DNA from 3 places in the Rhodococcus sp. NPDC049939 genome. Region 3 is predicted to be linked to each of the others. Evidence: riboswitches for the same ligand, from Rfam matches in the RefSeq annotation. Region 3 holds a riboswitch; each other region holds the start of a gene.
What was found. A riboswitch is a leader RNA that binds a small molecule or an ion and turns the genes downstream of it on or off. The one in region 3 is predicted to bind thiamine pyrophosphate.
Positions count from the first base shown of each region.

Region 1 (3,269 bases), on a different contig from region 3:
CATGATTACTCGCTTCCACGAAGGTGGGCACGCAGCGTCTTCGTTTCGTACCGGGCACGGAACAGACCCCGCTTCGCCAGCACGGGGATCACCTCGTCGACGAAGTCGGCCAGGCCGCTCGGGTATAGCGGCGGCATCAGGTTGAAGCCGTCGGCCCCGCCGCGGCGGAACCACCGTTCGATCTCGTCGGCGATCGACTCCGGGGTGCCGATCATCGTGCAGTGGCCGCCACCGGCCGCCAACGTGCCCAGCAAGGCCCGCACGGTGGGCCGGTCCTTCTCGATAATCCGCAGGATCGTGTCGTACCGGCCCTGCGGCCCGGTGAACTCGGACAGCGGCGGAAGCGCTGGAACCGGCGCGTCCAGTTCCCACCCGCTGCAGTCCTGCTGGACGAACATCGACAGCTGCGCCAGCGACTGCTCTACCGGTAGGAGCGCGTCGAGTTCCGCCTTCTTGCGCCGGGCCTCCTCGGTGGTCGATCCGACATATGTGACCAGACCTGGCATGACGATGACCTCGTCCGGGTCGCGGCCCACCCGACGGATGCGCCTCTTGACGTCTTCGTAGTAGCTCTGTGCGGCCGCGAGGTCGTAGGCGACTGCGTATATTCCCTCGGCATACCGGGCAGCCAGATCACGCCCCTGATCGGACGCGCCTGCCTGGAACAGCACGGGGCGGCCCTGCGGCGAGTGCGGCACGGTCAGTGGTCCGTCGACCAGAAAGTGATCGCCTCGATGATGGATCGGATTCACCTTGGCCGGATCCGCGAAGATTCCTTCTCGGTCGAGGACGAGAGCATCCGGCTCCCACGAATTCCACAGGGCCAGTGCCACGTCGACGAACTCTGCCGCACGCGAATACCGCTCGTCGTGCGACGGCATCTCTTCTAGACCGTGGTTGCGAGCCTCTGCGTCGAACATCGACGTCACGACGTTCCAGCCGACGCGGCCGCCGCTGATGTGGTCGAGCGAGGCCAGCATCCGGGCCGCGTGGAACGGCGTGTAGAACGTGGTCGACACCGTGCTCACCAGGCCGACCCGCTCGGTGGCGCGAGCCATCGCCGACAGTGCGGTGAGCGGCTCGAAGAACCACCACGAACCTGAAGCAGGATCGCGCACCGAGTGCCCGTCCGCGAAGAACACCGCATCGAGGCAACCACGTTCGGCGGTCCGCGCCAGTTCCTCGTAGTAGGTGATATCGCCCAGCCGTTCCACCGGCGACGCCGGATGCCGCCAGGACGCACCGTGATGACCGCACCCGAACAGAAAAGCGTTGAAGTGCAGTTGCCTGATCACTTCAGTCCTTGACCAGTCCGCCGTCGACCACGAGGTTCTGGCCGGTTACCGCGCGCGACCACGGAGATGCGAAAAACAGTACCGCGTCGGCGAATTCGTCCGGAGTGGTGACGCTCCGCAACGGAGTGCTCTGCGCAATCAAGTCGAACACCTCGTCGGGCGTCGCAGCGCTCGCATCGGTGGTGCGCAGCAGGCCACCAGACACCATGTTCACGGTGATGCCGTCCGGACCGAGGTCGGCGGCGAGGGTGCGCGTCAGAGACAACACCGCGGCCTTGGCGGCGGTGTAGTCGTGGTAAGGGACGACCGGGTTCTGGAACAGGTTGGTTCCGACGTTGACGATCCGGCCGAACCCGAGAGAACGCATACCCGGCAGCGCAGCCTGTGTCGTGTTGAGAGCCGCTTGAACGCTCCCCCGGAACTGGGTATCGAACGCCTCCCACGCGATGGCATCGGCCTCGTCGCGGGCATCCCCGTTGAAGGAGTAGTCGATCAGCGCGTTGTTGACCACCGTCGTCACCGGAGAGCCGAAGTGCTGCTCGGCTGCGGCGTACAAACCTCTCACTTGCTCCGCGTCCGTGACGTCGGCTTGCAGCGCAATCGCGATGCCTGCACCGAGAGACGACGCCAGTTCCTCGGCCGCATCCCGACTGTTCCGATAGTTCACGATTACGCGAGCACCCTCGCGCGCGAACGACCGCACGATCGAGGTTCCGAGACCACGGCCTCCCCCGGTCACGAGGACGATTTGCTTGTCGAACTGCATGTTTCACCTTCCATTACGCCGGTGAACAGACGTCTCATGAGCGCACGCGTCGACTCCGCGACATCCCTTCGCCGGAATTACCCAGTTCAGGTTCAATGGGTGTGTTCTCAGCCGCCCGGCATTCCGACCGGACAGCACCCCACGTCACTAGGCCACAGTGTAGGCGTCGCTCCAATAGGTTGTGCGCAACTAAGTTGTGTGCAACTATTCAGCGGTGACCGATGACCTCGCACTCGACCGCCAGGTGTGCTTCGCCCTGTACTCGGCTTCCCGGGCCATGACTTCCACCTACCGGTCGATTCTCGACAAGTTGGGAGTGACCTACCCGCAGTACCTTGTGCTGTTGGCGCTGTGGGAACAGGACGGTCGCGGAGTGAGCGAGCTCTGCGATGCTCTCGATCTCGACACCGGCACACTGTCCCCCCTACTCAAGAGGCTCGAAACCCTCGGGCTCGTCGAACGCCGGCGTGAGTCTGCCGACGAACGCAGGGTCGGCATCCACCTCACGGACGCGGGCGCCGCGCTTCGCAGCGAGGCCGTGGGCATCCCGTCCGAACTCACACACTCGACGGGCATGGGCGTCGACGAACTCGGCACCCTGCGCGACACCCTGACCCGCCTCACCGATTCGCTCCACCGTTGGAACGCTACAACCCCCACGAGAAAGAACTAGGCCATGAACATTCTGTACACCGCAGAGGCCCTCGCCACCGGAGAGGGCCGCAACGGTCACGCCCGAACGTCGGACGGAAAGCTCGACCTGAACCTCTCTATCCCCAAAGAAATGGGTGGGTCTGGCGACGGAACCAACCCCGAGCAGTTGTTCGCCGCCGGGTACGCGGCGTGCTTCCACTCGGCGCTGCAGCTGATCGCCCGTCAGAGCAAGGCTGATGTCACCGACTCGGCGGTCGGCGCCCGCGTCGGGATCGGTCCGATCGATGGCGGCGGGTTCGGTTTGGCCGTGACCCTCGAGGTCTCACTTCCCAACCTGCCGCGCCAGGAAGCACTCGACCTGACCGAGAAGGCGCACCAGGTGTGCCCCTACTCCAACGCAACTCGCGGCAACATCGAGGTCAACCTCGAGGTAACCGAAGACTGAGTAGCGGACTGATCGGGCGTCGGCTCAGGTGAACTTGTACTCGACGCCCGTCAAGTCCTCCGACAGCGACCACAGAGCGGCTGCGGTCCGCTCGTCCCGCGATTTCTTG
Region 1 covers NZ_JBFAMC010000003.1:397,872-401,140, reverse strand. Annotated here, with positions in the region: gene AB0I57_RS14080 (LLM class flavin-dependent oxidoreductase) at 6-1,295, opposite strand; gene AB0I57_RS14075 (3-oxoacyl-ACP reductase) at 1,297-2,061, opposite strand; TPP riboswitch at 2,108-2,213, opposite strand; gene AB0I57_RS14070 (MarR family transcriptional regulator) at 2,276-2,734, shown strand; gene AB0I57_RS14065 (organic hydroperoxide resistance protein) at 2,738-3,160, shown strand; gene AB0I57_RS14060 (oxidoreductase) at 3,185-3,269, opposite strand, start outside.
Region 1: linked by a shared signal. The riboswitch ahead of AB0I57_RS14075 (3-oxoacyl-ACP reductase) and the one ahead of thiO (glycine oxidase ThiO) in region 3 are both predicted to bind thiamine pyrophosphate.

Region 2 (3,269 bases), 290 kb from region 3:
CCCCATCATCGGTAGAAGCTTGCTGATGGGAGACGATTGCCACGTCACCATGGATGCTGCAACTCCTCTTTTCTTGAGAGAGTTGATGCCTGGATTGATCAAGGCATGCGGAAATCAAGAAACGCTGACAAGTATTGTGAACTTGATCTACAACGATAGTTTGTTCGCCCTGAACCCCATTATGGCGACCTGTAAAGCGATCGCTACCGCGGGCAGCAGCGTCGAACACAGCAGCATCGTGACTACAATGGCACGCAACGGTACCGAGTTCGGCATCAAAGTTTCGGGCTTGGGAGATCAGTGGTTCACCGGGCTCGCAGAAGTTGGTCACGGCCAGTTGATGCCAGGGCTGTCGCCATCGGACGTCAATCGCGATATGGGTGACAGTGCTATTACCGAGACTCTGGGCCTTGGAGGTACCGTTAAATCGATATCTGGTTCAAGTCAGGATGCGAGAAACATCACGTTACAAATGTATGGCATCGCCCAAGCGGAAAGTGATGCTTTCAGAGTCCCTTCATTGGATGGGCGTGGCTCACCGATGGGTTTCGACATACTGAAGATCGTCGAAAAGAATATTCGGCCATCAATCAATTCCGGACTTGCCCACAAGCACATGAATCATCCGTCGGCTGGTGTTGGATCCCTCCACCCCCCGATGGAGGCGTTTGTCGATGCAGCAATTGCGTTCAGTGATCTGGAAATTTAGAAAACAGCCTTGCCTCGATAAATGATCGAAAGAGTGGTGAGACGTACTGCTGGTGGCTCCAACCTCGAGACAATGATCCCTTGTCGAGCAGACAGGTAATCTACGGGTGACGGCGTGCGGCGCGATACCGCATACAGGCAACGAAAGTAAGGAGCGGTCCGGTGGCGACGACGGTGGAGCATCACGTAGCGGAGTCTCGGTTCGAGATCTTCGTCGACGGCCAGCTGGCGGGCTACGCCGACTACGCCGAGCGTGGCCGCGTCCGCGACTTCAACCACACCGTCACGTACCCGCAGTTCCGTGGGCAAGGTCTTGCCGCCGAGGTTGTGAAGGCCGCCCTTGACGACACGAAAGCCCTCGGGTTCTCAGTGGTGCCCTCATGCTGGTATGTCGCCAAGTACATCTCCGAGAATCCGAGCTACGCGGAGCTCGTCTGATCCGGTAGCCAGGGCCTAACTTTGCGGTCGAGAGCATCGTTGCCGCACGTCCGCGCAGTGAGGGCTTTTTCCGCTTGCACCCTGCCCAGTGCTAGGGTCGGCTTGTTCTGACACGGGGTGCTCCGCACGGGCGGGGCTGAGAACACACCCGGAAACCTGCTCAGGTAATGCTGACGAAGGGATGTCAACATCGTGACCGACTCTGCCCATGTTGCCGCCGCTGGCGAGCACACCCGATTCACCGACCACTTGTGGGACCGGATCAAGGTGCTGCGCGATGCGATCGACGAACTCGAGTTTCTGCGCCGGCTCGGCGACGGAACCCTGCCGTTGGACGCATTTCGCACCTACATAGAACAGGACTTTCTATATCTCACGGGGTACGCGAAAGCTCTTTCGTTGGTGGCAGCCCACGCTCCGGACCCGGACACGGCCGGCTTCTGGGCCGGCTCCGCGGCCACGGCCGCAACCGTGGAAGCCTCGCTCCACAAGAACCTGCTGACCAGCGGTCAACTGCCCGAGTCCGACACTCAACCGCAGCATTCGCAGGCATGCCTCGGGTATGTCTCGTACCTGACCGCGGTCGCCGCCACCGAGCCGTATCCTGTGGCCGCCGCTGCAATGCTGCCGTGCTTCTGGATCTACGCCGACGTAGGACGACGGCTCGCAAGAAGTGCACGAGAAGTGCTGTCGGCTGATCCGTCTCATCCCTATGCACAGTGGGTGACCACTTACGACGCCGAGGAATTCCAGGCCGCCGTCGCTACCGCACGAGAGATGGTGGACGCCGCGGCGGCCACCGCAACCGGCCCTCAACGAGAAGCGATGGTGGATGCGTTCGTGATCGCCAGCCGGTACGAGCTCATGTTCTGGGATACCGTCGTGAACAAGCAGGAATGGCCCGCATCGTGACACTGTTTTCTGGCAAGAAGTTCTCCATGGGCACGGTGCTTTCGGCGCGCAAACGCACCGCGGCGGTAGCCGTCGTCCTCGTGTCTGCACTCGCGTTCCTCACCGGTTGCGCGAGTAACACGCAGTCGGGCAATACCATCCGGTTCGCGCTCGACTGGACGCCGAATACCAACCACACCGGCCTGTTCGTCGCCCTCCAAGAGGGCTATTTCCAGGACGCTGGACTCGACGTACAGGTTCTGCCGTACAACGACACCTCGCCGGACACCCTCGTCGACTCGGGGAACGCCGAGTTCGGGGTGAGTTTCCAGAGTTCGTTCACGTTCTCGCGGGCCTCGGGTGCACAGATAAAGTCGGTGCTCGCTCCACTACAGCACTGGGCAACCGGAATCGCGGTGAAGGCGGACCGCACCGACATCACCCGTCCCCGGGATCTGGACGGCAAGATCTACGCCGGTTTCGCAGATCCGGACGGCGAGGCGACGTTGCGGCAGATCATCCGTAACGACGGGGGCACTGGGGAATTCACTACCGTCACCCTCGGCACGTCCGCTTACGAGGCAGTCTATTCAGGTGACGCCGATTTCACCGTGTCCTTCTTCGCGTGGGAAGGCATCGAAGCCGAGCACCGGGGAACTCCGATGCAGTACTTCCATTACACGGACTACGGTTTCCCCGATGCCTACGCCCTCGTCATCGAGGGCAACGAACAATGGATGGCCGATCATCCCGATCAGGCCCGCCAGTTCGTTCAGGCTCTGCAGCGCGGGTACCAGTACGCCGCCGATCACCCGGCCCGTGCCGCACAGATGCTGATCGAAGCCAACCCGGGCGCCTTCACGGACGAGCCGCTGGTGGTGGAGAGTCAGGAAATGCTGTCCCGCGAGTACATGAAGGACAGTTCTGGGAGAGTCGGAACTCAGACGGCCGAGAAATGGTCGGGATACTCCGGCTTCCTGTTCCAGAACGGCCTGCTCACAGGTCCCGACGGGACGCCACTGACCACTGAACCCGACTGGTCGACGTACTTCACCAATGAGTACCTCGCTGAGCCCTGACAAGGGTCCACAGACTGGTTCTCGCGCGCGTCCCGAAAAGGGCCACGGCACGGCGACCCCAGGCACCCCCTCGCTTCTGCGCCGGGGGCTGCCTGCGGTCGTGGTCGTGGCCCTGTTCGTCGGCGCATGGCAGCTGTACGTCATGGTCAGCGG
Region 2 covers NZ_JBFAMC010000004.1:310,608-313,876, reverse strand. Annotated here, with positions in the region: gene AB0I57_RS16405 (DUF1116 domain-containing protein) at 1-709, shown strand, start outside; gene AB0I57_RS16400 (GNAT family N-acetyltransferase) at 871-1,146, shown strand; TPP riboswitch at 1,250-1,345, shown strand; gene AB0I57_RS16395 (TenA family protein) at 1,339-2,058, shown strand; gene AB0I57_RS16390 (ABC transporter substrate-binding protein) at 2,085-3,116, shown strand; gene AB0I57_RS16385 (ABC transporter permease) at 3,094-3,269, shown strand, end outside.
Region 2: linked by a shared signal. The riboswitch ahead of AB0I57_RS16395 (TenA family protein) and the one ahead of thiO (glycine oxidase ThiO) in region 3 are both predicted to bind thiamine pyrophosphate.

Region 3 (3,269 bases):
TTCGATCGACGGAGCGCTACGCAGAACCACGTCCATCACCTCCCAGGAACGTTCTCTCCTTGTGGCGAGCATATAAGGGAAAGCCACGGTCCGGCGTTATCCGGACCGTGCAGTCGGTCGCGGATTGCCTGCGATTGGCTCCGAGGCGAACGGCTAGTGTGAGGGAACCGAAGGTGACCCATCGGACAGGGGTAATCGATGCGTGGTGATGGTGACGGCTGGATGACGGGGCCGGACGGCAGTCGTCATTGGGGAAAACATGGCGCGGCTGGGTTGTTGCTGCGCGCGCCTATGGCTGATCGAACACCCGCGGTGTTGTTGCAACACCGCGCATTGTGGAGCCACCAGGGCGGAACGTGGGCGTTGCCCGGCGGAGCCCGGGACAGTCACGAAACCACCACCCACGCCGCTGTACGCGAAGCTCACGAAGAAGCCGGCATCAATATCGAGGCCATACGGGTCCGCGCCGAGATCCTCACGGCCAAAGCAGCGAGCGGTTGGAGTTACACCACGGTGATCGCCGATACAGAGCGGCTGATCCCCACGGTCGCAAACCGGGAAAGCGTGGAGCTGCGCTGGGTTCGGGAGGCCGATGTCGCCAGTCTGCCGCTACACCCCGGGTTCGAAGCGGGATGGCCGCGGTTGCAGACCGTCGAGGTGTCGTTGCTGCTCGATCGTCGTGCCGTGCCGGCGGAACACGCAGGCGTGACTTCACTGTCGGCGGAATTGCCCCGCACGGTTCACCTGCCCGACAGCACGTGTGGGTGGCTGCAACGCGTCGAGGTCCTCGAAGCGCCGCAGTTGACAGGTCGACTCGCCGAGTTGACCGGCCATGGCACCGCTGTGAGAACGGTGACCGCGATCGTGAGCACCGATCCCGACGTGGTCGATCGATTGCCGTCCACGATCATGGTCCTTCCGCCGTCAACTGTGCTGAGCTGGCTGAGCCGGCCGTAATCTATACGTTCTGCCGCAGCAGAGTTGAGAGTGAGCGTGCCGCCGCCTGCGGATCGGCCGCCTCGGTGATGGCCCGGACTACGACGATGCGGGTGGCGCCCGCCGCGAGGATCTCCGGTACTCGGGGTTCGTCGATGCCACCGATCGCGAACCAGGGACGGTTCGGCTGGGAATCGGCAGTAGAGCGGATCAATTCGATTCCCGCCGCGCTGCGCCCGGGCTTGGTTGGGGTGGCCCACACCGGGCCCGTGCAGAAGTAGTCGACGCCCTCCTCGATCGCCGCGAGGCTTGCCTGCGCTCGGTTGTGAGTGGATCGACCGATCAGGACATCGGAGCCCACCACCGTCCGCGCCTGGGGGACGGGCAGATCGGTCTGGCCCAGATGGAGCACGTCTGCCCCCGCTGTCAGCGCGATGTCGGCGCGGTCGTTGACCGCGAATAGCGCACCGTGCCGCCTTGCCGCGGCCGCGACCACCGACAGTGCATTCAGTTCGTCCCGAGCATCCAAAGGACCGAACTTCTTTTCCCCGGACGACCCCTTGTCACGGAGTTGGATGATGTCGACGCCGCCGGACAGCGCAGCCTCGACGAACTGCGCCAAGTCGCCCTTGTCGCGGCGCGCGTCTGTGCAGAGGTACAAGCGCGCTGTTTCGAGGCGGCGGCGGCGGTCTGCGTGAGTGGCGTGCGGCATGGTGGTCACCGCATGACGGTAGCCTCTACGCTGAGAGTGCATCACGGGAGTCCCGAGGAACGTGGGGCTGAGAGGGGGTCACGCCGAACCCGACCGTCATACCTGACCCGGATCATGCCGGCGCAGGAAGTGGAGGTGGGATTCATGCCGAGATCGGTGTCCGTCGTCGGTGGCGGCGTGATCGGTCTGTCGATTGCATGGCGTGCTGCCAGGAGTGGCTGGTCCGTCCGCCTCTACGACCCTTCGATCGGATCCGGCGCATCATGGGCGGCGGGCGGAATGATTGCCCCGCTGTCGGAGGGGTGGCCGGGCGAGGAGAGCGCTCTCGAACTGGGCAGTGCATCACTCGACCGATGGCCTGAGTTCGGCAAGGAGCTCGAAGTTGGCGCCGGTGTCGATCTGTTCACGTCGGAAAGTTCGCTCACCGTCGCGTTGGATGGCGCCGACGCGGAGGATTTGCGAACGATTGCCGAATGGGTGGGCGGCCAGGGACGGGATATGCAGATCCTCAGCCGCACCGAGGTTCGTGAACTGGAGCCGATGTTGGGCCGTGGAGTCCGGTTGGGGCTGTTGGCCATCGGTGAACTGGCCGTGGACAACCGGCTGTTGCTGCACGCGCTTCGGCAGTGCGTGGTGGATGCGGGGGTCGAGTGCATTGCGCGGGCCGTGCAGAGCCTCGAGGGGCTCGAAACGGACCAGATCGTCGTCACCGCGGGCGTTGCCTCGCCGTCGGTGTGGCCCGGACTTCCGGTTCGTCCGGTGAAGGGCGAGATACTGCGGCTGCGCTCGAGACCTGGGGTGGCACCCGCGCCTGGACGCACGGTTCGCGGCAGCGTGCACGGTCGTCCCGTATACCTGGTGCCACGCGCCGACGGCATCGTCGTGGGTGCCACTCAGTACGAGTCGGGTAACGACACCCAGGTCACGCTCGCGGGGGTGCGAGACCTGATCGCGGATGCCGAAGCGTTGATGCCGACCATCGGCGAGTACGAACTGCACGAGGTTTCTGCAGGTCTGCGCCCGATGACTCCAGACAATTTGCCGCTGATCGGCCGGGTGTCCGATCGTATCGTCGTGGCAACCGGGCACGGCCGAGGAGGAATCCTCCTGGCACCGGTCACCGCTGAAGCGACGTTGGCACTCTTGGAGGGTTCCGCGCTCGCGGAGGCGAAAGCGGCCGACGTTCGACGTTTCGAGAAGTTAGCGAGGTAGAGATGCGGGAGCAACAAGTGATGGTGCCCATCGGGATCAGTGTCAACGGCGAGGACCGCGAGTTGACGACACCGTTGACCATCGCCGAACTGCTAGAGACGATGTCCCTGCCCAGTAAGGGCATCGCAGTTGCGGTCAACGGTGAAGTGTTTCCACGTGCCCGGTGGGACGAGTCGGTGATGCGGGGCTGGGAGATCGAGATCCTCACGGCGGTACAGGGTGGCTGACGGGGCACTCGCTGCGCCCGACGGGCTCGAGATCGCGGACCGCACGTTCGATTCACGGTTGATCATGGGCACTGGCGGCGCAGCGAACCTCACAGTTCTCGAGGACGCGCTCGTCGCGTCCGGCACGGAGTTGACCACCGTTGCGATTCGCCGCGTCGATGCATCGGGCGGCACTGGTGTGC
Region 3 covers NZ_JBFAMC010000004.1:20,208-23,476, forward strand. Annotated here, with positions in the region: gene AB0I57_RS14970 (hypothetical protein) at 1-36, opposite strand, end outside; gene AB0I57_RS14975 (NUDIX hydrolase) at 199-957, shown strand; gene thiE (thiamine phosphate synthase) at 959-1,648, opposite strand; TPP riboswitch at 1,682-1,794, shown strand; gene thiO (glycine oxidase ThiO) at 1,793-2,860, shown strand; gene thiS (sulfur carrier protein ThiS) at 2,863-3,087, shown strand; gene AB0I57_RS14995 (thiazole synthase) at 3,080-3,269, shown strand, end outside.